Regions from separate parts of the Dietzia sp. NPDC055877 genome, predicted to be linked through region 1. Evidence: riboswitches for the same ligand, from Rfam matches in the RefSeq annotation. Region 1 holds a riboswitch; each other region holds the start of a gene.

Region 1 (9,439 bases):
ATCTCTTCGCGGTGGCCGAGCGTCTCCTCGAGGAACACCGCGTCGAACCGCGCCCCGCGCACGGCCTCGAACCAATTCGGGTCCCACGGCCCGGTGTCAGTGGCCCACAACAGGCGCGCGTCGTCGGGGCCGGTGATGTCGTAGAGCACCGCGTCGCCCCGGCGGAACACCTGGTGCTGCGCAGGCAGCACGCGCACGTCGTACCGGCCCACCCGCACACGATCCCCGGCGGCCACCGGCGTGAAGCGCACCGGGTCGTCCGGCCCCACCCACTGCCGACACACCTCGAGCGCGTCCGCGGGCCCGACGATCTCGAGCTCACCGAGCCCCTCGACCCAGGACCGCACGAGCAGTGCCTGGGGGCCGAGGTGATCGAAGTGGGCGTGGGTGATGAGCAGGTGCGTGACGCCGGCGAGTGTGCGCCCGTGACGCACCACCGCGCCGGGGGTCTCGGGACCGCAGTCGACGAGCAGGTCGTCGTCGACAAGCGCGGAGGTCTGGCCACGCACCACGCCGCGCGCACGTGCCGCCTCGCACGAGGCGCACCGGCAGAACGGCGACGGCCACCCGTCCGCCGCGCCCGTGCCGACCAGCAGGACCTCCGTCACGCCGGCCCCCGCACCGGTAGCACCGCGGGCCCGTCCGTACGGCCCACCACCTCGACGCGCGCGCCGTAGACCTGCGCGATCCGCTCGGCCGTGAGCACCTCGCCGGGCCGCCCGTCGGCCACCACGCGCCCCCGGTCGAGCAGGGCCAGGCGCTCGCCGTACTGCGCCGCGGAGGTGAGATCGTGCATCGCCGCGATCACCGTCAGCCCCGTCTCGCGACGCAGGGAATCGACCAGGTCGAGCACCTGCTGCTGGTGGCCGATATCGAGCGCGCTGGTCGGCTCGTCGAGCAGGAGGACGCGCGGTTGCTGGGCGAGCGCGCGGCCCAACACGACCCGCTGGAGCTCGCCGCCGGACAGGGTGGTGGCGATGCGCCCGGCGAGATCGTGCAGGTCGAGTCGGTCGATGACGGTGTCGACGACGACGACGTCGTGGGCCGACTCGGTCCCGAACCGCGGGATGTGGGGGGTGCGTCCCAGGCTGATCAGTTCGCGGGCCGTCACGCCCTCGGGGACGACCGGTCGCTGCGGCATCAGCGCGACGGTGCGGGCGACCCGGCGGCGCCCGCCGCGCCGCGGGGTGACGCCCTCGACCTCGAGGTGGCCCGTCGAGGAGATGAGGCCCGCCAGCGCAAATAGCAGGGTGGTCTTGCCGGAACCGTTGGGGCCGACCAGCGACACCCACGCGCCCGCGGGGACCGACAGGTCGACGCCGTGCAGGACCGGGGTGCTGTCACGGGCGACATGCAGGTCGCGGCAGGCGACGGCGGGCCCCGCGGGCTCCTCGGCACGGGGCATGGCGGCGCCGGGTACGCGCGGCGTCTCGTCGTCGTCGGTCATATCTGCCCCCGGCTGCGGCGCAGGACGAACAGGAAGAACGGGGCGCCGATCGCGGCGGTCACCACGCCGATAGGCAGCTCGGCCGGACTCATGGCGGTGCGCGCCACGACGTCGGCCAGGACCAGGAACGCGGCGCCTACCAGCAGCGACACCGGCAGGAGAAGGCGATGGCCGGGGCCGATCACCATGCGCACCGCGTGCGGGATCACGATGCCGACGAACCCGATCAGGCCCGAGACGGACACCACCGCGGCGGTGCCGAGCGTGGCCACGCTGATGAGCACCAACCGCACCCGCGACGGGGAGATGCCCAGGGTCGCGGCCTCCACGTCGCCGACCGCCATCACGTCGAGCATGCGGCGGAACAGGAAGATCACCGCGACCGACACGATCACGTACGGCAGGACCCGCGTGACCTCGGCCCAGCCGCTGGTGGTGAGCCGGCCGAGCATCCAGGAATAGACCTGCCGCAGCGTGTCGTCGTGGCGCTGCATGAAGAAGGTCTGGATGGCGCTGGCGAACGCGGCCACGGCCACGCCGGCGAGGATGATCACCACCTCGGTGCGGCCACCGCCCACGCTGCGCCCCAGCGCATACGTGGCCAGGACGGCGATCATGCCGCCCGCGAACGCCGCCGGCGGGACCATCGTCGAGGCCGCGGCGCCGCCCAGGACGATCGCCAGCGTGGCGCCCAGCCCGGCGCCGCTGGATACGCCCAACAGGTAGGGGTCGGCGAGCGGATTGCGGAAGACCCCCTGGTAAGTGGCGCCGGCGATCGCCAGCATCGCGCCGACGATCGCGCCCAACACCACACGTGGGATGCGGATCTCCCACAGGATGACCTGCTGACGCAGCGTGAGACCGGAGTCGACCGACACGAGCGGGACCCGGTCGAGCAGCTCCAGCAGCACGCCGCCCGCGGTGAGTCCGGCGGGCCCGACGAGCGTGCCGGCCAGGAGCGCCGCCAGCAGGACCAGCGTCGCCCCGCCCAGCACCAGGGCGCTGCGGGACGACGGCCGGGTCACGGGGCGGGCTGGGGTGCCGGGCTATTCGCGGGGATGGCCGTGACGATCGCGGCGACCTCGCGCATGAAGTGCACGACGCGCGGTCCCCACCGGCTGGCCAGGTCCTCGTCAACCACGTAGACGTGACCCTCGCGCACCGCGGTCAACTGGTCCCAGCCCGGCCGCTGCGCCACGGTTTCGGCGGTCACGCCGCAGCACTGACCATCGGCGAGCAGCACCACGTCCGGGTCGGCCTCGAGGATCAGCTCCTCGGACAGCTGCGGGTACGGGTCACTGCCGGTGGCGATGGACGTCAGGCCCAGCATCGAGTAGATCTCGCCGATGTAGGTGTCGTCGGTGACGGTGTAATAGGTGTCGTCGAGCTCGTGGAAGTACGTCAGCGGGGTCTCACGCTGCGGCACCGAGGCCACGATCTCGTCGATGTCGACCTGCATCTGCGCCACCAACTCCGCGGCCTCTCCGACGTGACCGGTGGCGGCGCCGACCTGCTCGAGCTGGCTGTACGTGTCGTCCAGGGTCGCCGCCGCGGGCAGGACCAGCACCTCGACGCCCGAACGCTCGAGCCCGGCCACGACGTCGTCGTTGTCGTCGGACAGCACCACCAGATCCGGTCCGTAACCGAGGATCGCCTCGAGGTTGGGCGTGTAGCCGGACAGCTCGGTGACCGGCGCGTCCTCGGGGAAGTCCGAGCGCTCGTCCACGGCCACCACCTGCTCGCCCGCGCCCACCGCGAACAGCATCTCGGTGGTGGTGGGGGTCAGCGACACGATCGACTGCGGGTCGCCGCCGGTGGCGGAATCGTTCGTGGCGGCCTCGCCGTCGTCACCGGCGCCGCAGGCCGTGGCCAGGAACACCAGGGCCGCCAGGGGTGCGGCCAGCAGCGCGCGGGCACGTGGGTGGTGCATGGCATCCTCCGATTCGCGGAGGACGAAAGCAGCTCGGGCCGCGGCGGGAGGGCCGCTGCACGCAACCGCCCTTCGTCCGAGGTCAGTTCGTACGGCTACCGCGGCAGCGGCCGACCTGGCTTGCCCGCTCTCCGGCGGGATCACAGTTGCGGGACAGCGCCGGTTTCCCACCGGCTTCCACCGCGTGCCTCGGGTGTCCGGAACCACGTCCGGACGAGGCAAGGGTATCCGACCGCACGGCCCGCCCGGACACGGCGACGCGAACGGCCCGCTGATCCCGGTGTGGGGCACGGCCCGGTCGGGTAGAACGGGACCACCGACCCGAGGAGCCCCCGATGTCCGAGCCGTCCCCCGCCCCCTGGCCCCGACTCCGCCTGGACGACTGGGCCGCCACCCGCGACACACTGCACATGTGGACGCAGATCGTCGGAAAGGCCCGGATGGCCCAGTCGCCGCTGGTCAACCACTGGTGGCACTCCACCCTCTACATGTCCGCGCGGGGCCTGACCACGGGCACGTTCCCGGCGGGGTCCGGCATGGTCGACGTGGAGTTGGACCTGGTCGACCATCGGCTCCTCGCGCGGTCGAGCAACGGCGGCCACCGCGGGTTCGCGCTCGAGGGCCAGTCCGTGGCGCGCTTCTACGAGCAGACGCTGGAGGTGCTCGCCGCGCTCGGTGTGGACCCGGTGTTCCAGCCGTCGCCCAACGAGGTCGACCCGGCTGTCCCGTTCGCCGAGGACACCGCCGCCCGGGAGTACGACGGCGACGCCGCGCACCTGTTCTGGCAGCAGCTCGTCCGTGTGGACCGCGTCCTGGGGCAATTCCGCGCGCGGTTCGCGGGCAAGGTGTCGCCGGTGCACTTCTACTGGGGCTCGATGGACATGGCGTGCACCCGCTTCTCGGGCCGCTCGGCGCCTCCGCATCCCGGGGGCGCGCCGAACTGCGCGGACTGGGTGATGGTCGAGGCCTACGACCGGGAGCTCAGCAGCTGCGGGTTCTGGCCCGGCGGCGGGGACGAGGGCGCGTTCTACGCCTACGCCTACCCGACCCCGGAGGGCTTCGACGAGCGGCCGGTCAGGGTGGGCGAGTACAGCACCGAGCTCGGCGAGTTCGTGCTCCCGTACGAGGTGGCGGCCGAATCCGACGACCCCGAGGCCACCGTTCTGACGTTCCTGCAGCAGACCTACGAGGCGGCCGCCGACCTGGCCGGGTGGGACCGTGCGGCGCTCGAGGTCGACCCCGGGCGGCTCGACGCGCACCGGTACCGGCGCGGGCAGGATGGTCCGTGACACGTTCGCAGCGGGAAAGGACCACGAGATGACGACGACGAGCTCTTCCGACGAGGGCGCTAACTCCCAGGATCTCCGCGAGCTGGGCTTTGCGGCCAGGCGCGAGGTGATGAGCGACGAGTTCGTCGACCGCGCCATGGACCGCGCGACTGGGACCGCCTCGGAGGCCATCCAGTATGTGGTGACCGAGAACGTGTGGGGCAACATCTGGAACCGGCCCGGGCTCGGGTGGCGGGACCGCAGCCTGCTCAACATCGGGATGCTGGTGGCGTTGCGCGCGAACGCCGAGCTGTCCGGGCACGTGCGCGGCGGACTCACCAACGGGCTCACGCGCGAGGAGATCACCGAGGCCGTCATCCACGCCTCGGGGTATTGCGGGGCGCCGGCCGCGTTGTCGGCCATGAAGACCGTCCAGGAGGTCTTCGACGCCCTCGACGCCGGGTAGTCTCGGGGCACCCAGGTGACGCCGCGCACTCCCCAACGCTAAGGAGCCCCGCCCATGCTGAGCACGATGATGCCCGAGCAGCTGACCATCAGCACGATCCTGCAGTTCGGCGCGACCGTCCACAAGGACGCGGTCGTCACCACGTGGACCGATTCCGGGCCGCGCAAGGTCACCTTCGGCGAGATCGGTGCGCGGTCGGCCCAGCTGGCCAACGCACTGCGTTCGCTCGGGGTCGACGGTGACCAGCGCGTGGCGACGTTCCAGTGGAACAATTCCGAGCACCTGGAGGCCTACCTCGCGGTGCCCTCGATGGGGGCGGTGCTGCACCCGCTGAACATCCGGCTGTTCCCGGACCAGCTCGAGTTCGTGGCCAACCATGCCGAGGACAAGGTCGTGATCGTCGACCCGACCCTGGTCCCGTTGCTGCAGCCGCTCCTGCCGAAGTTCTCCACGGTCGAGCACGTGATCGTCACCGGTGGCGCCGCCGCGACGCTCGAGGCGCCCGAGGGCGTGCAGGTCCACGACTACGAGGCGCTGCTCGCCGCGCAGCCCACCGAGTTCGACTGGCCCGAGGTGGACGAGAACACGGGCGCCGCGATGTGTTACACCTCCGGCACCACCGGCGACCCGAAGGGCGTCGTCTACTCGCACCGCTCGATCTACCTGCACTCGATGCAGGTCTGCATGTCCGACGGCATGAACATCTCGCTCGACGACAACGTGCTGGCGATCGTGCCGATGTTCCACGCCATGTCCTGGGGCCTGCCGTACGCCGCGTTCCTGGTGGGCGCCTCGCTGCTCATGCCCGAGCGCTTCCTGCAGCCCGAGCCGCTGGCCGCGATGATCGCCAGTGAGAAGCCGACCCTCGCCGCCGCCGTGCCGACCATCTGGCAGGCCGTCGACGCCTACTCGGTCGACCACCCGATCGACATGTCGAGCTTCCGTTCCGTCGTGGTGGGCGGCAGCTCCTGCCCGCCCGAGCTGATCCGCAAGTTCCGCGACAAGTACGGGATCAACATCACCCACGCCTGGGGCATGACCGAGACCTCCCCGATCGGCACGCTCTCCCGGCCCAAGGCCGACCTGCCCGAGGAGAAGCAGTTCGAGCTGCGTCAGACCCAGGGCCGGCTGCTCGCGGGCGTCAAGGCCCGGATCGTCGACGACGCGGGTAACGCGCTGCCCTGGGACGGCGAGTCCGTGGGCGAGCTGGAGGTCCGCGGCCCGTGGATCACCGGCAGCTACTACAAGGTGGACGCCTCCGACTCCTTCGACGACGGCTGGCTGCGCACCGGCGACGTGGGCTACATCAAGCCGGAGGCGTTCCTGCAGCTCACCGACCGCGCCAAGGACATCATCAAGTCCGGCGGCGAGTGGATCTCGTCGGTCGAGGTGGAGAACTACCTGCTCGAGCACCCGTCCGTCGCCGAGGCGGCCGTGATCGGCGTGCCCGACCCCAAGTGGGACGAGCGGCCGCTGGCAGCCATCGTCGTCAAGGAGGGCCTGGCCGATCCGGACGTCGAGGAACTGCGCGCTCACCTGACCGAGCGGATGGCCAAGTGGCAGGTTCCCGAGCGCTTCGCCTTTGTCGACGAGATTCCCAAGACCTCCGTCGGCAAGCTCGACAAGAAGCGCATCCGCTCCTCGCACGCGGACGGCGAGCTCGACGTGGTCAACGCCCTGGAGAAGTAGCCGAGCCCTCGCCGAGAGCGTCCCGCGCACCCATCTGATCAAGGTGGATGCGCGGGACGCTTGTGGCGTCTATGGGCCGAAGGATCCTGGATATCCGGCGGCGACGGCCGAGTTCGCCCAAGGATAAGAGTTATCCTTGGATCAAACGGGTGCGAGGCGAAGGATAGTGCGGATGTCGAGGTGGGTGGATCAGCAGTGGATCCCTGAGCATTCGTACGGGTTGAGCCGCAGAGCTCGTCAGGGTGGTCCTTATCGGAGTTATATCCCGGAGCGGCTCGTCGGGCTGCCAGTCGAGTTGGGTCAGGAGGCCTCTCGCGAGGTCGCTCGAGTGGAGCGGCGGATCAGGGCAGTGGCTGCCGACGGTGCGGTTTCAGGATTGGAGGGGATCTCCCGCCTGTTGCTGCGCTCCGAGGCGATCGCGTCATCTCGGATCGAGGGGCTCGCGCCCGCTCCCGCGCAGGTGGTGATCGCGGAGCTGTCGGAGTTCGAGTCGGTGCAGGGCTTCTCTGATGTCGCCGAGCTCGTGGCGAACAACATCGCGATCCTGAGGAGTGCCGACGGGATCCTTGCGGAGAAGCCAGGCCTCGAGGCGAGCGACATCGTGGATCTGCATTCGGCGTTGTTTCCCGGTGGGCCGACCAGAGGTTTCAGGTCGACGCAGAACTGGATCGGAGGGTCGGACTGGCACCCGCTTGACGCGGAATTCGTGCCACCCCCAGCTGACGCCGTCCCCGCCCTGATGGACGATCTCGTCGCCTATGCCGACGGCGCTACTCATGGGCCCCTGATCCAGGCTGCGCTCGTCCACGCACAGTTCGAGACGATCCACCCGTTCGGGGATGGCAACGGGAGAATCGGCAGGGCTCTGATTCATGCGACCCTCCGGCGTCGGGGGCTCACCCCGGCCCCGGTCCTGCCCATCAGCATGATCCTCCACACCTGGTCGGATCACTATGTCGGTGGACTCACGGCATTCCGGGCGGCGCCAGGAGACAGGGAAGCCCTGCGCGCCGGAGTGGCGACATGGATAGCGACATTCACGGCGGCATCTGATGCCGCCGTCGACCAGGCTGAGCGGATCGCTCGTGACATCGCGGAACTCCGAGAGGACTGGGCCGAGAGAATCGGCGGGCACAGGACCCGACTGGGGCTGCGTCCGACGCCTCGGGCGGATTCGATCGATACCGCGATCATCGACGGCCTGCCAGAGCATCCGGTACTGACGCCGAAGGTCGCGGCACAGCTGTACGGCACCTCGGAGAACTCTGCCCGCAAAGCGCTGGATCTTCTGGTGGAGGCCGGCGTTGTGCGGACGAAGTCGATCGGACGACGGACGAACGGGTATCTGGCGCGAGAGGTGCTCGATCTCGTGGCCGTGGCGGAGCGTCGACTCGCGAGTACCCGGATGGATACCCGTCTCGCTGGTCCCACCGGATTCGCAGTGCCGGCGCATCCCGGGGCGAGCTGAGTGGCCAAGCGCGGGAGCGGGCCGCTCGCCCTGCGGAAAGCGCGCTGACCTGGGCTGCCCTGAACGCCCCGAGCAGGGCACCCCAGGTCAACGGCGTGCGGGCGGGCGGGCCGGAGCTCAGTCCGCGCGGTCCCGGTTGCGGTCCAGCGGCCGCAGGTCGACGGGCAGCCCGTCGGCCGGGTACGGCAGCGAGTCGTTGCGCATGGGAGGGGTGTAGTCGAGCGGCACCGACCACTCGAAGTGCCGCAGCAGCGCGCTGAGTACGAGCTTGGACTCCATGTTCGCGAAGATCATGCCGAGGCACTTGTGCACCCCGCCGCCGAACGGCTCCCAAGCGAAGCGGTGCGACTTGTCCTCGCGGCGCTCGTCCGAGAAGCGTTCCGGGTCGAAGATCTCCGGGTCGCTCCAGTACTCGGGCAGGTGATGCGAGAGCATCGGCATCACGGCGACGAGCTGGCCCGCCGGTATGCGGACGCCCAGCACCTCGGTGTCCTTGACGGTCCTGCGGGCCAGAACCGGCACGGGTGGGTGCAGCCGCAGCGCCTCCTTCATGACCAGATCCAGGTCCGCCACCTTCTCGATCTCGGCCATCGTCGGGTTCGGCCCCAGCTCCAGGCACTGCTGACGGCAGCGTTCCTGCCACTGGAGATCGCGCCCGAGTTCGTACACCATCGACGTGACCGTGCTCGTGGTGGTGTCGTGCGCGGCCATGAGGAGGAAGATCATCTGGTTGATGATGTCGTCGTCGTCGATCCCGCCGGAGGCGTCCGCTACCTGGCACAACGCCGAGAACAGGTCCTCGCCCGGATTCGCGCGGCGCGCGGGGAGGTGGCGGCGGAGGAAGTCCTCGAGAAGACGACGACCACGTGTCGCGCGGCCCCACTTGGTGAAGGGCATCGGCTTGTTGATTCGGAGCCAGCCGTTGGCGGCCAGCACGCAGTCGACAAAGGCCTCGTTCACGCGCTCGAGCTCACCGGGCTCGGCCAGTTCCGCGCCGCCCATGAACACATCGGTCGCCAGGTCCAGCGTGTGTGACTTCAGGGCGGGATAGATCTGGAAGGCGGTGTCCGGTTGCCAGGCCGAGATACCGCTCTCGACCAGCGGTGCGAGGGTTCGGGCATAGCCTTCGAGGCGGGGCCGGACGAACGCCTCCTGCATGAGCTGCCGGTAG
Region 2 (9,439 bases), 110 kb from region 1:
CCACGGCCGCCGTGCTCGGCGCCGTGGCGCTGGTGCTGGCGGACCTGGCCGCCCGGTCCGTGTCCGACGGGGCCGAGCTCCCGGTCGGCGTGGTGACCGGGGTGATCGGTGGCCCGGTGTTCCTGCTGATGTTGTGGCGCCGCTACGGGAAGGCCTCGGTATGACCACGTTGACCGCGCTCGATGTCGACGCCCGCCTCGGGGGTCGACAGATCCTCGACGGGGTGGGCCTGACCGTCACACCCGGCCGGGTCACCGCCCTGGTCGGCCCCAACGGCAGCGGCAAGACGACCCTGCTGCGCACCTGCTACCGGGCGCTGCCCACCACGGCCGGTCTCGTCACGATCGACGGCGCGGACATCACCTCACTGCGCCGCCGCGCCCTGGCCCGGACGGTGGGGGTGAGCACGCAGGAGCCGGTCTCGCTCGGCGGGATCACGGTCCGCGAATCAGTCCGACTCGGCCGCACCGTCAAGCGGGGCATGTTCGAACCGTTCGGCACCGACGACTCCGCTGTGGTGGACACCGTCCTGGCGCAGGTCGGGATGACGGAGCTGGCCGAGCGCGATGTGCTGGCCCTGTCGGGCGGCGAGCGGCAGCGGGTCTCGATCGCGCGCGCCCTGGCCCAGCAACCGGAGGTCCTCCTGCTCGACGAGCCCACCAATCATCTGGATCTGCACCAGCAACTGTCCGTCCTGACGCTACTGCGCAGGCTGGCCGCCGACGGCCTGGCCGTGTTGTTGACCCTGCACGACCTGCGGATGGCCACCGAGTACTGCGACGCGATGGCGGTCCTCCAGCGCGGCCGGGTGGTGGCCGACGGCCTGCCCGAGAAGGTGCTCTCCCCCGCTCTGTTGGCCGACGTGTTCGGCGTCCGCGGCGAGGTACGCCCCGGACGCGCCGGTGGCCGCACCCTCGACGTATGGGGGCTCGCCGATGAGTGACGTGCCCGGCCGCCGCGCGCGAGGAGACCACGGTGGTCACGACGACGAGGGCCGCGCGCCCGGGGCCGTGGCCTCGGCGTACGAGCGCGTCTCGGGCCCGCTCGGGGATTTTGCCCGCACGATCGAGCACGGGCCGCGGGTCCTACCCGGATCGGTGCTGACGGACCCGCGGTGGCTCGCCCGGCGGGTGGCCGACACCGGCCGACGATGGAGTCACGACGATCCGCGGGTCAACGGCACCCTGTGGTGGTATTCGGCCAGCTCATCACTGGTCGCGGCGCCGCTGACGATGCTGCTGACCGCCGGCCTCGCCCCGGATCCGCGGCCGGAGCGGCTCACCGTGTCACTGCAGCCCAACGGCTACCTCGAGGCCGCCAGGTCAGACCGGCTGCTCGCCTCTGTCGAGGAGTTCGCGGACGCGCTCTGCCAGGCGCACGCCGAGGTGATCATCGCGCTGGCGGAGGTTTCCGGGGCGACGCCGCGGGCCCTGTGGGCCATCGCCACGGACTCCATCGGGAACCGGGCACTCGAGGCGGGCCGCGCTGGCGCAGGCACACCCGGCGGTTCGGTCGACGGGTCAGACGCGGGCTCGGCCGCCGACGCAGAAGCGGGCACAGACCGAGGTGCCGCCCTGGCCCGGGAGATCTGCCGCCCACCCCTCCTGCCGGTGCGGTACGTGGACGTCGACGGGCCGCAGCGCTCCCGACGTTTCGTCCGCCGCAGTTCCTGCTGCCTCATCTATGTGGCCACGGGCGGGGACAAATGCGTGAGCTGCCCTCGCCGGACTCCGCAGGATCGGCAACATCAGCTGATCTCCCGGTCGTGAGCGGTACCGCCATGCCCACCGGTCACGCAGACCTGGCCTGAAGCCGGCCCGGCCGGGCGTCGCCGTCAAGCCGCCCGGCCAGGGTAGCCGGTCAGCGTTTGCGGGCGCTGTTTCTCGCCTTCTGCAGAAGTTCCTTCGCCTTGCGCTGGTTCTCGGGCTTCGCGGCCTCGCGTCGGACCACGTCAACGGCCTTGAGGGCGATCCCGCTCTTGATGGCCTTGCTCAGAAATCCCATCGTGCACCTCCATGTGTCGGGAGCGCCAGCGTAGGCACGGTGCCTGCGGCCCGCGACCGGCCGCCGGTGACTGGTTCAGCCGACCCCGGCTGTGAGCAGGTCCGACAACCCGGCGACCGCTCCGATCACCGTGATCGCCGGCGGCTCGATCCCCGCCTCGGTGCAGGCCGCGGCGATCGTGGCCGCCGTCCCGTGCAGGATCCGCTGCGTGGGCATCGAGCCGTCGGCGACGGTCACCGCCGGGGTGTCGGCTGGCAGGCCCTGTGCGAGGAGTTCGGCGGTGATCGCCTCGAGGTTCGTCACGGCCATGAGCAGCACCAGGGTGGTCCCCGACCGGGCCAGCGCGCCGTAGTCGAGGGTCGACTGCGGGCTGCCCGGCGGGACGTGCCCGGAGATGACCGACACCCCCTGCGACAGGCCGCGATGGGTCGCGGGAACGCCGGCGAGGGCCGGGACCGCCAGCGCCGAGGTGACGCCCGGGATCACTCTCACCGGCACCCCGGCGGCCGTGCACGCGAGGTACTCCTCGCCGCCGCGGCCGAACAGGAAGCTGTCGCCGCCTTTGAGGCGCACGACCGTCCGGCCGCGCCGTGCCTGGTCGACGAGGATCCGGTTGATCTCCTCCTGCGGGGTGGCCCGGCCGAAGGGGATCTTGCCCACGTCGATCACCTCGATGCGTGCGTCCAACTCCTCGAGCACCGCGACCGGGCCCAGGCGGTCGGTCACCACCACGTCGGCGGCGAAGAGCGCCTCCCGCCCGGCGACGGTCATCAGCCCGGGGTCTCCGGGTCCACCGCCCACCAGCACCACCTGACCGGTGATCGCCTCCGTCGGAGTCGTCACGTCGTCGTCCTCTCGTCACGTTCTGTCTCGCGCCCGTCTCCACGTCGGAGCAGGTACACGTCCATCACCCAACCGTGCTCGGCGCGCAGCCGGTCGCGTTCGGCCCGCAGCTCATCGAGCACGTCGCCGACCCGCCCGGCGGCCAGCGTCTCGCCGACATCGCCGAGATTGCCGCCCCACCAGATGCGCCAGTCGTCCAGGCCGTCGAGCGGCAGGTCGGAGTTGAGCATCACCACCACGTTGTCGGCGCCCGCGGCCACGACCTCGCGCAGCCACCGGCCGGTGGTGACGGTGATCGTGGCGCCGATCTCGTGCAGGACGAGCCGATGTCGCGCGGCCAGGACCTGCAGCGCGGAGATGCCCGGCAGCACCCGGACGTCGAGGTCCAGGCGCCCGCGCTCGGCGATCCGGTCGAGAATCCGCAGCGTCGAGTCGTAGAACGCGGGGTCTCCCCACACGGGGATCGCCACGTCCCCGGGCCGTTCGGTGAGGATCTGCTCCCAGGCCAGTGCGCGGGCCTCGTGCCAGTCCAGGACCACGCCGCGGTAGTCACCGTGGGTGGAGGTCGACGACGACGAGCGGTCCCTCTCCGGATCCTGTACCCCCACCAGCTCGAGCCCCGGGGCGTGCCGGCCCAGGAGCTCGACGCGCCTGGTGAACAGCGGATCGCCCGGACGCTTGAGGGCGGCCACCGCATAGTCGGACGCCTGTAGAGCATGTACCGCCTCGACGGTGATCTGATCGAGTCCGCCGGAGCCGATACCCACCACGTGGATCCGCCGCGTCGGCGAGTCCGCGGCGGCCGCGGGTCGGTCAGTCACCGTGGGCATCCTCGAGGTCGCCCTCGACGTCCAGGTAGAGCTGTCGCATCTGATCCATGAGCGCGGCGTCGGGCTCGGCCCACAGGCCGCGGTCGGCGGCCTCGGTCAGCCTCTCGATCATCCCGCGCAGCGCCCACGGGTTGGACCGTCTCAAGAAGTCCTGGTTGGTCTCGTCCAGCACGTACTCGCGGGTCAGCGTCTCGTACATCCAGTCGTGCACCACGCCGGCGGTGGCGTCGAACCCGAACAGGTAGTCCACGGTCGCGGCCAGCTCGAAGGCCCCCTTGTACCCGTGCCGCTGCATGGCCGCGATCCACCGCGGATTGACCACCCGGGCGCGGAACACCCGGACGGTCTCCTCGGCCAGCGTGCGGGTGCGTACCGCGTCGGGCGTGGTGGAGTCGCCCACATACGCCCTCGGCTCGGCCCCGGTGAGCGCGCGCACGGTGGCGATCATGCCGCCGTGGTACTGGAAGTAGTCGTCCGAATCGGCGATGTCGTGCTCGCGGGTGTCGATGTTCTTCGCGGCCACGGCGATGCGCCGGTAGTTCGTCCGCATGTCGTCGGCCGCCGGCACGCCGTCGAGGTCGCGGCCGTAGGCGTACCCGCCCCAGCGGGTGTACACCTCCGCCAGGTCACGGTCGTCGCGCCAGTTGCCGGCCTCGATGGTCTGCAACAGGCCCGCCCCGTACGAACCGGGAGCGGAGCCGAAGATCCGTGTGGTGGCCCGCCGCTGATCGGTGTGCTCGGCCAGATCGGCGCGGGCGTGGGCGGCCACGAAGTTCTGCTCGTCGGGCTCGTCCAGACCGGCGACCAGCTGCACCGCGTCGTCGATCATGGCGATGACGTGCGGGAATGCGTCCCGGAAGAAACCCGAGATGCGGACGGTCACGTCGATACGCGGGCGTCCCAGCTCGTCGGCCGGGATCACCTCGAGGCCGTTGACCCGCCGGGAGGCCTCGTCCCACTGCGGCCGCACGCCGAGCAGGGCCAGCACCTCTGCGATGTCGTCGCCCGAAGTGCGCATGGCGGAGGTACCCCAGATCGACAATCCCACCGAGGCCGGGTACCCGCCGGTCTCGGACACGTGGCGCTCGAGCAGCGAGTCGGCCATGAGCTGACCCGTCTCCCAGGCCAGGCGCGAGGGGATGGCCCTCGGGTCAACGGTGTAGAAGTTGCGGCCCGTGGGCAGCACGTTGACCAGGCCACGCAGCGGCGAGCCCGACGGCCCGGCCGGGATGAAGCCCCCGTCGAGGGCGTGCAGGACCGCGTCCATCTCGTCCACCGTGGCGGCCAGGCGCGGGACGACCTCGCGGGCGGCGAACTCCAGAACGCGACCGACCTCGTTGTCGTCGTTGTCCTCACCGAGCCCCGCGGCGGCGAGCACCTCGGACACTGTGGCCTCGTCCCAGTCGCGCGCGTCCATCGCCACGACCAGCTCGCGGGCCAGCGCCTCGATGCGGTCCACCTCCTCGGTGGGTGCGCCCTCGGCCAGCCCCAGCGCGCGGCGAAGGCCCGGAACCGCGGCGGACTCGCCGCCCCACACCTGCGAGGCCCGCAGGATCGCCAGCACCAGGTTGACGCGTGCCTGGCCCTCGGGCGCCTGGCCGAGTACGTGGAGGCCGTCGCGGATCTGGACGTCCTTGATCTCGCACAGCCAGCCGTCGACGTGGAGGAGGAAGTCGTCGAACTCCTCGTCGCCCGGCTGCTGCTCCAGGCCCAGGTCCTCGTGCATGTGAGCCGAGCGCATGAGGGTCCAGATCTGGTCGCGGATGGCGCCGAGCTTGCCCGGGTCCATCGCGGCGATGTTGCCGTACTCGTCCAGCAGTTGCTCGAGCCGGGCGATGTCGCCGTACGACTCCGCGCGGGCCATCGGCGGCACCAGGTGGTCGACGATCGTGGCGTGCGCCCGGCGCTTGGCCTGCGCGCCCTCACCGGGATCGTTGACGAGGAACGGGTAGATCAGCGGCATCTCGGCGATCGCCGCGTCGGTCGCGCAGTCCGCCGACAGCGCCGCGTTCTTACCCGGCAGCCACTCCAGCGAGCCGTGCTTGCCCAGGTGGACCAGCGCGTGCGCGCCGAAGCCGCGGGACAGCCAGCGGTAGGCGGCCAGGTAGTGATGCGACGGCGCGAGCTCGGGGTCGTGGTAGATCGCCACAGGGTTCTCGCCGAACCCGCGGGGCGGCTGGATGAGCAGCACCACGTTGCCGGCCTGCAGCGTCGCGAGGACGATCTCGCCGGCGTCGTTGACGAACAGCTCGCCGGGTGCCTCACCCCACGCCTCGACCATCTCGTCGCGCAGCGCGTCTGACAGGTCCTCGGTCCAGCGCAGGTAGTCGGAGGTGCTGATCCGCACGTGGGAGTCGGTGAGCTGAGCGGTGGTCAGCCACTCCTCGTCCTGGCCGCCGGCCTCGATGAGCGCGTGGATGAGGGCGTCGCCGGCGGCGGTGTCGTCGGCGAAACCGGCGTCCGCCTCGCTGTCAGCGCCGTCCGCGGCACCGCCGGTGGCCACGCTCCCGCCCTCGCCGCAGCGGGTGAGGAAGCGGGCGATCGGGCCGTCGTCCGGGCCCAGGTCGTAGCCCTCCTCGCGCATGCGACGCAATAGCCGGATGGTGGAGACGGGCGTGTCCAGGCCGACGGCGTTACCGATGCGCGAGTGCTTGGTGGGGTACGCCGAGAGCACGAGCGCGATCCGGCGCTCGGCCCGCGGGATGTGCCGCAGCCGGGCGTGGGCCACAGCGATCCCGGCCACGCGCGCGCAGCGTTCGGGGTCGGCGACGTAGCGGGGCAGGCCATCGGCGTCGATCTCCTTGAACGAGAACGGGGCGGTGATGATGCGGCCGTCGAACTCGGGAATCGCGATCTGGTTGGCCGAGTCGAGCGGGTTGACGCCGTCGTCGGAGCCCTCCCAGTCGTCGCGCCCCCAGGTCAGGCACAGCCCCTGCAGGATCGGGATGTCCAGCGCGGCGATGCGTTCGACGTCCCAGCTCTCGTCGTCGCCCCCGGCCCCCGCGGCGCCGGGCGTGGTCCCGCCGGCGGCGAGCACCGTCACGACCAGCGCGTCGAGCGTGCCGAGCGCGTCGAACAGCTCGTCCGGCGCCGACCGCAGCGAGCCGGCGAACACCGGTACGCCCACGGCCTCGCCGGTGGCGTCGATCGCGTCCGCCAGCGCGTGCGCGAAGCCCGCGTTGCCGCTCACCTCGTGGGCGCGGTAGTAGAGCACGCCGACGCGCGGCAGGTCGCCCGCCGGGGCGCCAGCCCGCTCTGGGAGCCCCCACACTGGTACAGCCACAGGCGGTTCGAACCCGGTTCCGGTGAGCAGGACGGTGTCCGAGAGGAAGGCGTGCAGCTGCGCGAGGTTGGCGGGCCCGCCCTCGGCGAGGTAGCGGTGCGCCTCGGCGGCGGTGCCGATGGGGACGGTGGAGACCTCCATGAGGTCCGCGTCCGGGGACTGTTCGCCGCCCAGGACGACGACGGGCACGCCGGCGCCCAGCACCGCCTCGAAGCCGTGGTCCCACGAGCGCCTGGATCCGAGGATCCTGACGACGACGAGGTCGGCCCGGGTGAGCAGGTGCGGGAGGTCGGTCTCCACGTCGATGCGTGACGGGTTGCCGAGCGTGAACGCCGCCCCGGATTCCCGCGCGGAGAGCAGGTCCGTGTCGGACGTGGACAGCAGTGCGATGCGGGGAGCACGCGAATCGGATGACCCGGGTGTTGCCGCGGCGTCGTCAGGGGACGCCGAACGCCGGTCTTGGCGCATGTTCTTCTCCAAACCCTCGTGGAACATGTCGCCGTGGCCGGTCTCCTGGCTTTCGCATCGACGCCACGCGACCGACCTTCCCGGGCTGGTGAGCCCAGTGGCCTCCGCCCCGTGAGGGACGGACGAGGGTCGCGGAACTCCGCGACTACAGTGGCGAGGGCCGCGCCGGCTTCTCCTCCGGCTTCCCGAACACCACGGCACCGCCGAGACTATCGGCCGCCTCCGGAGCCCGGCCCGCCGCCCTGGGTTCGACGGCGTCCGCGTAGGCTCCAGGGGCATCCCACGGCGAGGAACCCGGTGCGATTCCGGGGCGGTTCCGCCACTGTGAGGCCCTGACCAGGGCCGTCAGCCAGATACTGGCCGGGGGATGGACGTGCGGTCACTCCCGCGCCGACTTCGACTTCTGACCGGGGCGAGAACCCCGAGGAGGACCCATGCCTGGTGCTGTCCGGCCGCCGCGTCGCTATGACTACATCGACGACGGCCCCGCCATCTACCTGGATTCCTTCGCCACCATCCGGCGGGAGACCGACCTCTCGCGGATCCCCGGGGACGCCGAGAAGCTCGCGGTCCGCATGGTGCACGGTACGGGTCAGACGGATCTGACCGAGGACCTGCAGGTGCATCCCGGTCTCGTCGGTGCCGCCCGCTCGGCCCTCGACGCCGGAGCGCCGATCCTCTGTGACGCCCACATGGTCGCCTCGGGCGTTACCCGCGCACGGCTGCCGCGGGACAACGACGTGGTGTGCACACTGAACGACCCGCAGGTCCCCGAGTTGGCCCGGCAGATGGGCACCACCCGCTCCGCGGCCGCGTTGGCCCTGTGGGGTGACCGGCTCGACGGCGCCGTGGTGTCGATCGGCAACGCCCCCACCGCCCTGTTCCACCTGCTCGAGATGCTCCTCGACGGCGCGCCCCGGCCCGCGGCGGTCATCGGCTGCCCGGTCGGCTTCATCGGAGCGGCCGAATCCAAGGCGGCATTAGCCGATTTCGCCAGCGACCACGGGATCGACATCCCGTTCGTCACCGTGCACGGCCGCCGCGGCGGCTCGGCGATGACCGCCTCCGCCGTCAACGCCCTGGCGCAGGACGCCGAGTGAGCGGCGGGATGACCGGCGCGGATGCCCCCGGTGTGGCCGGCGACGCTGACGTAGGCGCAGAAGCGGGTGCTGGCGCGGGTCGTCTCTACGGCGTCGGCGTGGGGCCGGGAGACCCCGAGCTCATGACCCTCAAGGCCGCCCGACTGATCGGTGCCGCCGACGTGGTGGCCTTCCACGCCGGGCGCGGCAAGCAGTCCAACGCCCGGCGCATCGCCGCCGACCTCATCCCCGCCGGCGCGATCGAGGAGGTGCTCGAGTACCCGGTCACCACGGGCCTGACCGAGCATCCGGGCGGGTACGCGGGCGCGATCGCCGACTTCTACGAGCGCAGCGCTCAGCGTCTCGCCGAGCACCTCGCCGCGGGCAGCAACGTGGTCCTGCTGGCCGAGGGTGACCCGCTGTTCTACGGCTCGTTCATGTACATGCACGACCGGCTCGCGGAGCGGTTCCTCACCGAGATCGTCCCCGGCGTGCCGGCCTTCGCGGCCGCCACCGCCGCGGCCGCGACCCCGCTGGTCAGGCAGACCGATGTACTCACCGTGCTACCCGGCACGCTGCCGGAGCCCGAGCTCGCCCGGCGACTGGCCGACACCGACGGCGCGATCATCATGAAGCTCGGCCGCAACTTCCCCGCCGTGCGCCGGGCGCTCGAATCCGCAGGGCGGCTCGACGGCGCGGTGTACGTCGAGCGCGCCTCGACGGATGCAGAGGCGCACCACCCGGTTCGCGAGGTCGACCCGGAGACCGTGCCGTACTTCTCCCTCGTCGTCGTCCCCGGGGACTCCCACCACCACCACCCCACCGGCCGCCGGCCCGCAACACTGACCGCGTCGGCCTCCGACCCCGCCGCTCCCGGCGCCCTCGGCGTCGTGCACGTGGTGGGGCTCGGACCCGGGCCGGACGACTGGCTC
Region 3 (9,439 bases), 140 kb from region 1:
CGGCACCCACGAAATGAACGGTCACGAGATCTCCTCTACAGATGTCTCCAGCGGTTTGACGGCGGCCCACTGCACCACCGCGCGCGCGGGCGCCCAGCCGGTGAATCCACCGATCGCGTCCGCGTGTTCCACGTGGAACCTGGTCAGTTCGCCGCCGAGTTCGGCGCGGGCGTCGAGCAGCACGCGCTCGGTCTCGACGGTGACCGCGTGTGCGACCAGCCGACCGCCCGGCCGGAGCGCATCCCAGCACAGGTCGACCAGTCCCGGAGCAGTGCCACCGCCGCCGATGAAGACGGCGTCCGGACGGGGGCACCCCTCCAGAGCCTCGGGCGCACGTCCCCGGACGACCTCGAGCGCGGGCACCCCGAGGCGGGCTGCGTTGCGACCGATCCGCTCGGCGCGGGCGTGGTTCGCCTCGACCGCGATCGTCCGGCAGCTCGGGTGGGCCCGCATCCACTCGATCCCCACCGAGCCGGCACCGGCTCCCACGTCCCAGAGCAACTCCCCGTACCCCGGGGCCAGCCGGGACAGAGCCGACGCCCGCAGGTCGCGGCGCGTGAGCTGGCCGTCGGATTCGAAGGCGTCGTCGGGAAGCCCGGGCACCATGCCCAGGCATCGCGCCGGGTGTGGGGCCGTGGGGCCGGCGTTGTCGTCGTCGTTGTCGGGGCGCCCGTCCTGCCCCGTTCCGACCCCGCACTCCACGGCCAGCACGTGCAGGGCCGGGGCCTCGTCGCCCGGCGACCACTCGCTCGCTCGACTGCGCTCGCTCGCCTCCGCGGGGGCGCCCAGGTCGGCCAGCACGGTCATTTCACTCGCGCCGAAGCCGGCGGCGGTGAGCATCGCGGCGACCTCGGCGGGCGTGTGGCGGTCCGCCGAGAGGATCAGGATCCGACGCCCGGGGGACAGTTCGCGGGCGATCGTGCGATGGTCCCGGAGCACCGCCACTGATTCGGCCGACCAGCCCATCCGCGCACGCGCCAGTGCCACCGACGAGACGGCGGGGAGCACCGTCACCGCGTCGCGACCGAGTGCGTTGATGAGTGTTGCCCCGATGCCCGCGACCAGCGGGTCGCCCGAGGCCAGAGCCACTATCCGGCGGTCGCGGTGGCGCTCGAGGAGCGTGGGCAGACCAGGCAGAAGCGGCCGCGGCCAGGGCTCCCGTATGGCCGCCACCTCCCCCGGGATCATCGCGAGATGACGCTCCCCGCCGAGCAGCACATCGGCGTCACGGACGGCGCGACGGCGGGCCTCGTCGAGACCGTCCCAGCCGTCGCCGCCGATGCCCACCACGACCACCTGTGCGTTCATGAGCCGGAAGACTACAGCCGAGGCCGGGAGCCACGGTGCCGGAGATGGTGGGTAGCCTGGCATGCAGTCAACTGAACAACCCCACAGCACGAGGTGCCCCACGACCCGCCCAGGCGGTGCGGAGGGGAGAATCAGGGAAGCCGGTGAGAATCCGGCACAGGGCCCGCTACGGTGACCCGGCCTCTCAGACGATCGCGCACAGTGCGCACGTTCCGAGATGAGCCGGGAAGTCCGGAGACCGGCCTCGCGCTGACCGCCACTGGCAGACGAGAGCGGGAGCCCCCATGCCACAGCACTACCCTTTCAGCGCCGTCGTCGGATCCGATGACATGGCGCTCGCCCTCATCCTCACCGCGGTGTCGCCGTCGGTGGGTGGTGTCCTCATCCGCGGCGAGAAGGGCACCGCCAAGTCCACGATGGTGCGCGCGCTCACCGGCGTCCTACCGCCCATCGACGTGGTGGCCGGCGATCGCTTCTCCTCCGCGCCCACCGACCGCGGCACCGAGACCCCCGACGGCCGGATCCCCGCCGACGCCCCTGTCGAGCAGCGTGCCGTCCGCCTGGTCGAGCTGCCGATCGGCGTGTCCGAGGACCGCATCACCGGCTCTCTCCATCTGGAGAGCGCGCTCAGTGACGGCGTCACCGTCTTCGAGCCCGGCCTGCTCGCGCGGGCCCACCGCGGCCTGCTGTACGTGGACGAGGTCAACCTCCTGCACGACCACGTGGTGGACCTTCTCCTGGACGCCGCCGCGATGGGCCGCGTGACCGTCGAGCGCGACGGCGTCTCGGTGGACCACGCCGCGCGCTTCGTGCTGATCGGCACCATGAACCCCGAGGAGGGCGAGCTCCGGCCCCAGCTGCTGGACCGATTCGGCCTCACCGTGGAGGTGGCCGCCCCGCGCGACCCCGAACTCCGGGCCGAGGTGGTGCGCCGTCGCATCGCGTTCGAATCCGACCCGACCGGGTTCGCCTCGAGCTTCGCCGCCGACGAGGCCGCGCTGGCCGAGCGGATCGTCGCCGCGCGCGAGCTGGTCGACCGCGTGCCGATGTCGCCGTGGGCACTGGCCACCATCGCGCGGGTCTGCGCCGGGTTCGACGTGGACGGCATGCGCGCCGACATCGTCACCGCCCGCACCGCCGCCGCGCACGCCGCCTGGCAGGGCCGGGCGCGGATCACGCGCGAGGACATCCGCGTCGCCGCGCGCATGGCGCTACCCCACCGCCGTCGGCGCGCCCCCTTCGATGCGCCGGGCCTCGACGAGGACCTGTTGGAGAGGTTGTTGGGCGACGACGACGAGCCCGACCCCGAGCCCGACGGGGATCCGGACACCGAGTCCACGGATCGCGCCGAGACCCCGGACGGGCAGCCGGGCACCGACGGGGCCCCCGAGGCGGACGCCCCCAGGGATGCGGACACAGCCGATGCAGCCGCGCCGAGTGCCACCGACGACACCCGCGCCGACCGCGGCACCGAGGAGTCAGACACCCGCACCAACGCCGCAGCCCCACAGCGCCCCGACGCGGAGCAGGGCCCCGACACCGTTGAGGAGGCCGACCGGGGTGACGCCCCGGCCGGGGCTCCCGGCGGCGTCCCGCCCGGCACCGTGGCCTCCGCCGCGGGCCCGTACCGCACCCGGCTGCTGTCCGTCGCGGGCACCGGCCACGGCGCGGCCGGCCGCCGATCGCGCGCGCTCACCAGCTCGGGACGACGGATCGGATCGGGCGACTTCACCGGCTCGGACCTGCATCTTCCCGCCACCATCCGCGCCGCCGCCAGGTGGCAGGCGGGCCGCGGCCGTACGGGTGGCCTGCACGGCGGCCGGCTGCTGCTGGCCCCCGAGGACCTGCGCTCGGCCGTGCGCGAGGGCCGCGAATCCAACCTGGTGCTCTTCTGCGTGGACGCCTCCGGGTCCATGGCCGCCCGGAGCCGGATGGAGCAGGTCAAGACCGCCATCCTCTCGCTGCTACTGGACGCCTACCGCCGCCGCGACACCGTGGGTCTGGTGACCTTCCGCGGGTCCGGCGCGCAGGTCGCCCTGCCGCCCACCTCCTCGGTCGACATCGCCGCGACACGCCTGGCGGAGCTCCCCGCGGGCGGCCGCACTCCGCTGGCGGAGGGTCTGCTCGCGACCGCAGAGGTCGTGCGCCGGGAGCGGGTCCGGGATCCGCGGCGGCGGCCGCTCGTCGTCGTCGTCACCGATGGCCGCGCCACCCACGGCCCGGACGCCCTCGCACGGTCCCGCGCCGCGGCGGCCGGGCTGGCGTCGCTGGGCACTACATCCGTTGTGGTGGACTGCGAGACCGGCCGATTCCGCATGGGGCTGGCCGCCGAACTCGCCGCACAATTGGGCGCCGAGCACGTGCCCCTGGGCGAGGTCACCGCCGAGGGGCTCACCGACACCGTCCGCGCCCGCACCCACTCACGCTCTCCCCGAAACGAGGTGGCCTGATGCCCAAGGGACAGCCCACGACCGTGGCCGACGACGGGCTCAGCACCCGCCAGCGGCGCAACCGGCCACTCGTCATGGTCCACACCGGGCCCGGCAAGGGGAAGTCGACCGCCGCGTTCGGCCTGGCGATGCGCGCCTGGAACCAGGGCTGGGACATCGGCGTGTTCCAGTTCGTGAAATCCGCCAAGTGGAAGATCGGCGAGCAGAGCGTCATGGAACGGCTCGGGCAGTTGCACACCGAGACCGGCGAGGGCGGGCCCGTCGAGTGGCACAAGATGGGGTCGGGCTGGTCGTGGTCGCGCAAGGACGGCACCGAGGAGGACCACGCCGCCGACGCCGCCGAGGGCTGGGCCGAGATCAAGCGCCGCCTTGCCGCCGAGCAGCACGACCTGTACCTGCTCGACGAGTTCACCTATCCCATCAAGTGGGGATGGGTGGATGCGGCGGACGTGGCCGAGACCCTCGCGGCCCGGCCCGGACGCCAGCACGTGGTGATCACCGGCCGCGACGCCGACCCGCGCGTGCTCGAGGTGGCCGATCTGGTGACCGAGATGGGCAAGGTCAAGCACCCGATGGATGCGGGGCAGAAGGGGCAGCGGGGCATTGAGTGGTGAGCCGGGCCGGCGCGGCCACCGCGACAGCGGCCACCGCGGCCCCGACGCGCACGGTGACGCGCGGTGAGCGCTGACCTGCCCCGATTCGTCGTGGCGGCGCCCGCGTCGGGCCACGGCAAGACCACCGTCGCCACGGGGCTGATGCTCGCGCTGCGCCGCGCTGGCCTGCGGGTCTCGGGCCACAAGGTGGGCCCCGACTACATCGACCCCGGCTACCACGCCCTCGCCACGGGGCGGCCCGGCCGCAATCTCGACCCGCACCTCGTCGGCGAGGACCGGATCGTGCCGCTGCTCCGCCACGGGGCGTCGGCGGAGGCTGGCGGGCCCGCGGCCGGCGTCGGTGCGAGCTCCGGGGCTCCCGCGGGCGCGGGCCCGGCCGACGTCGCGGTGATCGAGGGTGTGATGGGCCTCTACGACGGCCACATCGGCGGCGACGGGTTCGCCTCCACCGCGCATGTCGCCGCGCTGACCGGCAGCCCGGTGATCCTCGTGGTCGACATCTCGCACGCCTCTCGCAGTATCGCGGCCGTGGTGCTGGGCATGGCGACATATGAGCCGGGTATCCGGATCGCGGGGGTCGTGCTCAACAAAGCCGGCTCCGAGCGGCACTCCGACGAGGTCCGCCGCGCGCTGGCGCCCCTGGGCATCCCGGTGCTGGGCGTCCTGCACCGCGACGACAACGTCACCGCCCCCTCCCGCCACCTCGGCCTCGTGCCCGCCGCCGAGCGCCCCGAGGCCGCGCGGTCGCTGGATCACCTGGCCGAGCGGGTGGCGACATCGCTCGACCTGGACATCGTCATGCGCATCGCGCGGAGCGCCCCGCCGCTGGTGGGAGGGCCGTGGGACGCGGCCGAGGCGCTGGCGGGGGTCGGTGGCGGTGGGGCCGACGTGCGGATGGGGGTCGGAGGCGCCGGAGTCGACGACAACGACGACGACACGGCCCGCCCTCGCATCGCCGTGGCCGGCGGCCGGGCCTTCACCTTCCGCTACGCCGAGACGGTCGAACTACTGGAGGCGGCCGGTTGCTCGGTTGCGGCGTTCGACCCGCTGGCCGACGAGGCGCTGCCCGAGGGGACCGCAGGAATCTACCTGGGGGGCGGGTTCCCGGAGGTGCACGCCTCCGAACTCAGTGCCAACGGGCCGATGTTGTCCGCGCTGGGCGCGGCGATCGCGGCCGGCACGCCGACGGTCGCCGAGTGCGCCGGGCTGCTGTATCTCTGTCGCACCGTCGACGGCTCGCCCATGGTCGGGGCCGTGCCCGCGGATGCCGCGATGGCCCCACGGCTCACGCTGGCGTACCGCCGGTCGACCGCGCCCGCCGATAGCGTCCTGGCCGCCGCGGGCACCGAGGTCACGGGCCACGAGTTCCACCGCACCGCGGTCGCCCCTTCTGCGGGGGTCCCGTCTGCCGAAGGTGTCCGCGAGATGGCTCCGGCGTGGACGAGTACCGCCGGGGCGGAGGGGTTCGCGGGTGCGTCGCTGCATGCGTCCTACCTGCACACGCACTGGGCGGGCCACCCCGCACTCGCGCGCCGTTTCGCCGACCACGCGCACCGCTTCGCCACCCACCCGCGGTTGCAAGACATGCACTCGCAGTAGCACGACCTCAGTGGCGAAACTCGGCTAGATCTCGCTAGAGATGTCTTGCGACGCGGTGGTCATGTCTTGCAACCGCGGGTGGGTGGCCCAGTCGGCGGCGTCCTCCGCGGTGTCCACCACCCGCACTCCGGGCGGCGGGCCAGGCCTGCGGACCACGACCACCGGGATGCCGGCGGCCGACGCGACCGCCAACTTCGGCCAGGTCAACGCCCCGCCGGAATCCTTGGTGACCAGCACATCGATGCCGTGCCGGTCGATCAACTCGCGCTCGCCGTCCTCGGTGTACGGGCCCCGCGCGCGCAGCACGAGCCACTGCTCGGGCAGCTGCTGATCCGGCGGATCCACCACGCGCACGACCGCCGGCACGTCGGCTAGCGGTCCGGTGAAGCGATCCAGCGACTGCCGGCCCACCGTCAGCAGGGGGCGCCTACCCAGGCGGGCGGCGGTGACGGCGGCGGCGTCGTGGCTGTCGACCCAGTGCCAACTTTCCGCCCCCGGTGCCTGCGACCAGCCCGGACGCTCCAGCCGCAGCAGCGGGACCCCGGCCGCGGCGCACGCAGCGGCGGCGTTTCCGGAGATGACCCGCGCGAACGGGTGGGTGGCGTCGACGACCGCGCGCACGCCCGCCTCCCGCAGGTACGCCGCGAGCCCGTCGACCCCGCCGAAGCCCCCGACACGCACCTCCCCCACCGGCAGCCGCGGCTTCGAGACCCGTCCGGCCAGCGACGACACCACCGGAATCCCACGGTCGACGAGTAGCGCAGCAAGCGCACGAGCCTCTCCCGTCCCGCCGAGGATGAGCACGGCCCCGCCCGCATGGGCATCACTGGCTGGGCCGGATCCGGCGGCCGCGGAGGGGCCGCTCATCGGCTCGCCCCCGGCTCGAGCAGCGGCATCGCGGGTGCACCGGCCTGAGCCAGCCCGAGCAGCGCGTCGAGGTCGAGGTGCTCCTCGGCGAGGTCGGCGAGCAGATCCAGCCGCGACTCCCGGGCCCGGCCGAAGCTCACGCCCGACGCCTCGCGCACCCATCCGGCCCGCCCGTCCCCCGCTGCCCCTGCACTCCCACCGCGGGCCACCTCGGCCAGGAACGCGCTGCGGAACCCGTCCGATTCCAGCGTGCCGTGCCACATGGTGCCGAACACCCGACCCCGCCGGGCTCCGCCGATGAACTCGTCGTCGTCGCCCCGAGTGATCCGCCCGTGGTGGATCTCGTACCCTGTCACGTCCTCGCCGAACTCTCGCCCGACCGGCAGGCGTAGCGCCTTATCTGCGGCGAAGCGGGTGGTCAGGCCGACCAGCCCGAGGCCGTCGACGCGCGCGCCGGGGCGCCCCTCGGTGCCGTCCGGGTCGGTGATCTCTCGGCCGAGCATCTGGCATCCACCACAGATCCCGAGGACCGCACCGCCGCGCTCGACATGTGTAGAGATCGCGCGGTCGAGCCCCCGGGCGCGGAGCCAGGCCAGGTCGTCGAGGGTGGCGCGGGTCCCGGGGACGACGACGAGGTCGGCCCCGGCGAGGTCGCGGGGCTCCGTGACGAATCGCAGCTCGACATCCGGTTCGAGGCCGAGCGCGTCGACGTCGGTGAAGTTGCTTATTCGCGGCAACCGGATCACCGCGACGCGCAGAGCGGCCGTCGCAGCGCCGGCGGACGCGGCACCGACAGGGGCGGGCACGGCGAGCGCGTCCTCCGAATCGAGCCAGAGGTCGGGATGCCAGGGGAACACCCCCAGCGTGGGCCGGCCGGACAGCGCCTCGAGCTCGCGAAGACCCGGGGTGAGCAGAGAGGCATCGCCGCGGAACTTGTTGAGCACGAAGCCGGCGAGCAGGCGCTGGTCGGCGGCCTCGAGCAGCGCGACGGTGCCGTAGAGGGCGGCGAACACCCCTCCGCGGTCGATGTCACCCACCACCACGACAGGCATGTCGCCGTGTCGGGCGAGACCCATGTTGACGTAGTCGCTCGCGCGCAGGTTGATCTCGGTGGGGCTGCCGGCGCCCTCGCAGATCACGAGGTCGTGGCGGGAGGCGAGGTCGTCGTAGGCGGCGAAAGCGGCCTCGGCCAGATGCGCGCGACCGTCGACGAAGTCGCGCGAGGACACCGATCCGGCCGGCTGCCCCATCACCACCACGTGGCTGCGCCGGTCGCCGCCGGGTTTGAGGAGCACCGGGTTCATCGCGGGTTCCGGGGCGGCCCCCGCCGCGACGGCCTGGATCCACTGGGCGCGCCCGATCTCGCCAGTGGCCGAGGAGCCGTCCGAGCCGGCTGGCGTGCCCGGGTCTCCGGGGCTGCCCGGATTGCTGACGACCATCGAGTTGTTGGACATGTTCTGCGCCTTGAACGGCGCCACCTTGAGGCCGCGGCGAGCGAACGCTCGGCACAGTGCGGTCACCACGACGGTCTTGCCCGCATCGGAGGTCGTACCGGCGATGAGCAGAGAGGCGGCCACGGGCATCGATCCTAGTCGGCCCGCCGACGCCCCTCGCGTGCGCGCCGGAGGCGGTCTGACCTACGCGCCCAGAATGCACATTTTCAGCCGATCTACGCACCCGGAATGCTGCAAAGAGGGTGCGCACCTCAAGGGCCCTGGCCATCATGACGCTGCAGGGGGATTCCGTGAGCGCGCACGGGCACCCGCGATCGGTAGTCGATCGACGGACGGCCACGTACGGTCGGCGACCATGGTCTCCCTACGAGCTCGAATGGTGATGGCGTCGCTGCGTGCGCGCCGAAGCAAACGGTTCTACGCGGATCCCTCATCCATGCGACATTCACTGCCCCAGGCGCAGGACCCCCGCAAGACAGTGCCCCGCGCGTCGTCCTGCAAGGGCCTGAACGTGCGCACCGACCAGGTCGCGGGGGTCGGCGTCCACGTGTTCACCCCCGAGCACGCCGCACAGCGCTCCGGCACCCAGATCCTCCACCTTCACGGCGGGGCGTTCGTCTCCGAGCCCGACAACCACCACTGGGATTTCGTCCGCGACGTCGTGCTGAGTACCGGCGCCGAGGTGGTGTTCCCGATCTACCCGCTCGCCCCGTCGGTCGGGCACGAGAAGATCCGCGACTGCGCGATGTCCGTCTACGAGCACTACCTGTCCGATCACCCGGGCCACCGATTCGTGTTCGGCGACTCCGCCGGGGGCGCGCTCACCGTGTACCTCACCGAGACCCTGCGGGAGCGTGGCGACGGGCTGCCCACCGCGCTCGCGCTGCTCTCGCCGTGGCTGGACATGGAGGTCTCCGACCCGCGCTCCGAGGAGATCGACGCCGCGGACCCGGAGCTGGACATCGACGGGCTGCGGCAGGCCGGCGAGTGGTACGCCGACGGCGACGACCCCAACGCCCCGGAAATCAGTCCCGTCTACGCGGACTACACCGACTTCCCTCCGATGATCGTGTTCACGGGGACCCGCGACATCCTCAATCCCGACGCCCGCCGGGTCCGCGACGCCGCGCGGAAATGCGGCGTGCGC

The links. A riboswitch is a leader RNA that binds a small molecule or an ion and turns the genes downstream of it on or off. The one in region 1 is predicted to bind cobalamin.
Region 2: another riboswitch for cobalamin. It lies ahead of cobN (cobaltochelatase subunit CobN); the one in region 1 lies ahead of ACWGLC_RS00290 (ABC transporter substrate-binding protein).
Region 3: another riboswitch for cobalamin. It lies ahead of ACWGLC_RS00900 (VWA domain-containing protein); the one in region 1 lies ahead of ACWGLC_RS00290 (ABC transporter substrate-binding protein).

The regions. Positions count from the first base shown of each region.
Region 1 covers NZ_JBSHCV010000001.1:50,408-59,846, reverse strand. The annotation lists gene ACWGLC_RS00305 (MBL fold metallo-hydrolase) at 1-608, opposite strand, end outside; gene ACWGLC_RS00300 (ABC transporter ATP-binding protein) at 605-1,405, opposite strand; gene ACWGLC_RS00295 (FecCD family ABC transporter permease) at 1,444-2,472, opposite strand; gene ACWGLC_RS00290 (ABC transporter substrate-binding protein) at 2,469-3,377, opposite strand; cobalamin riboswitch at 3,469-3,600, opposite strand; gene ACWGLC_RS00285 (DUF5996 family protein) at 3,713-4,666, shown strand; gene ACWGLC_RS00280 (carboxymuconolactone decarboxylase family protein) at 4,695-5,111, shown strand; gene ACWGLC_RS00275 (long-chain fatty acid--CoA ligase) at 5,166-6,800, shown strand; gene ACWGLC_RS00270 (Fic family protein) at 7,150-8,268, shown strand; gene ACWGLC_RS00265 (cytochrome P450) at 8,386-9,439, opposite strand, start outside.
Region 2 covers NZ_JBSHCV010000001.1:156,515-165,953, forward strand. The annotation lists gene ACWGLC_RS00740 (FecCD family ABC transporter permease) at 1-164, shown strand, start outside; gene ACWGLC_RS00745 (ABC transporter ATP-binding protein) at 161-943, shown strand; gene ACWGLC_RS00750 ((2Fe-2S)-binding protein) at 936-1,769, shown strand; gene ACWGLC_RS00755 (hypothetical protein) at 1,861-2,004, opposite strand; gene cobA (uroporphyrinogen-III C-methyltransferase) at 2,080-2,847, opposite strand; gene cobF (precorrin-6A synthase (deacetylating)) at 2,844-3,668, opposite strand; gene cobN (cobaltochelatase subunit CobN) at 3,661-7,455, opposite strand; cobalamin riboswitch at 7,447-7,640, opposite strand; cobalamin riboswitch at 7,718-7,785, shown strand; gene ACWGLC_RS00775 (precorrin-8X methylmutase) at 7,863-8,528, shown strand; gene ACWGLC_RS00780 (precorrin-2 C(20)-methyltransferase) at 8,651-9,439, shown strand, end outside.
Region 3 covers NZ_JBSHCV010000001.1:192,427-201,865, forward strand. The annotation lists gene ACWGLC_RS00890 (cobalt-precorrin-4/precorrin-4 C(11)-methyltransferase) at 1-25, opposite strand, end outside; gene cbiE (precorrin-6y C5,15-methyltransferase (decarboxylating) subunit CbiE) at 22-1,308, opposite strand; cobalamin riboswitch at 1,383-1,569, shown strand; gene ACWGLC_RS00900 (VWA domain-containing protein) at 1,593-3,758, shown strand; gene cobO (cob(I)yrinic acid a,c-diamide adenosyltransferase) at 3,758-4,372, shown strand; gene ACWGLC_RS00910 (cobyrinate a,c-diamide synthase) at 4,436-5,971, shown strand; gene ACWGLC_RS00915 (cobalt-precorrin-6A reductase) at 5,996-6,838, opposite strand; gene ACWGLC_RS00920 (cobyric acid synthase) at 6,835-8,421, opposite strand; gene ACWGLC_RS00925 (alpha/beta hydrolase fold domain-containing protein) at 8,729-9,439, shown strand, end outside.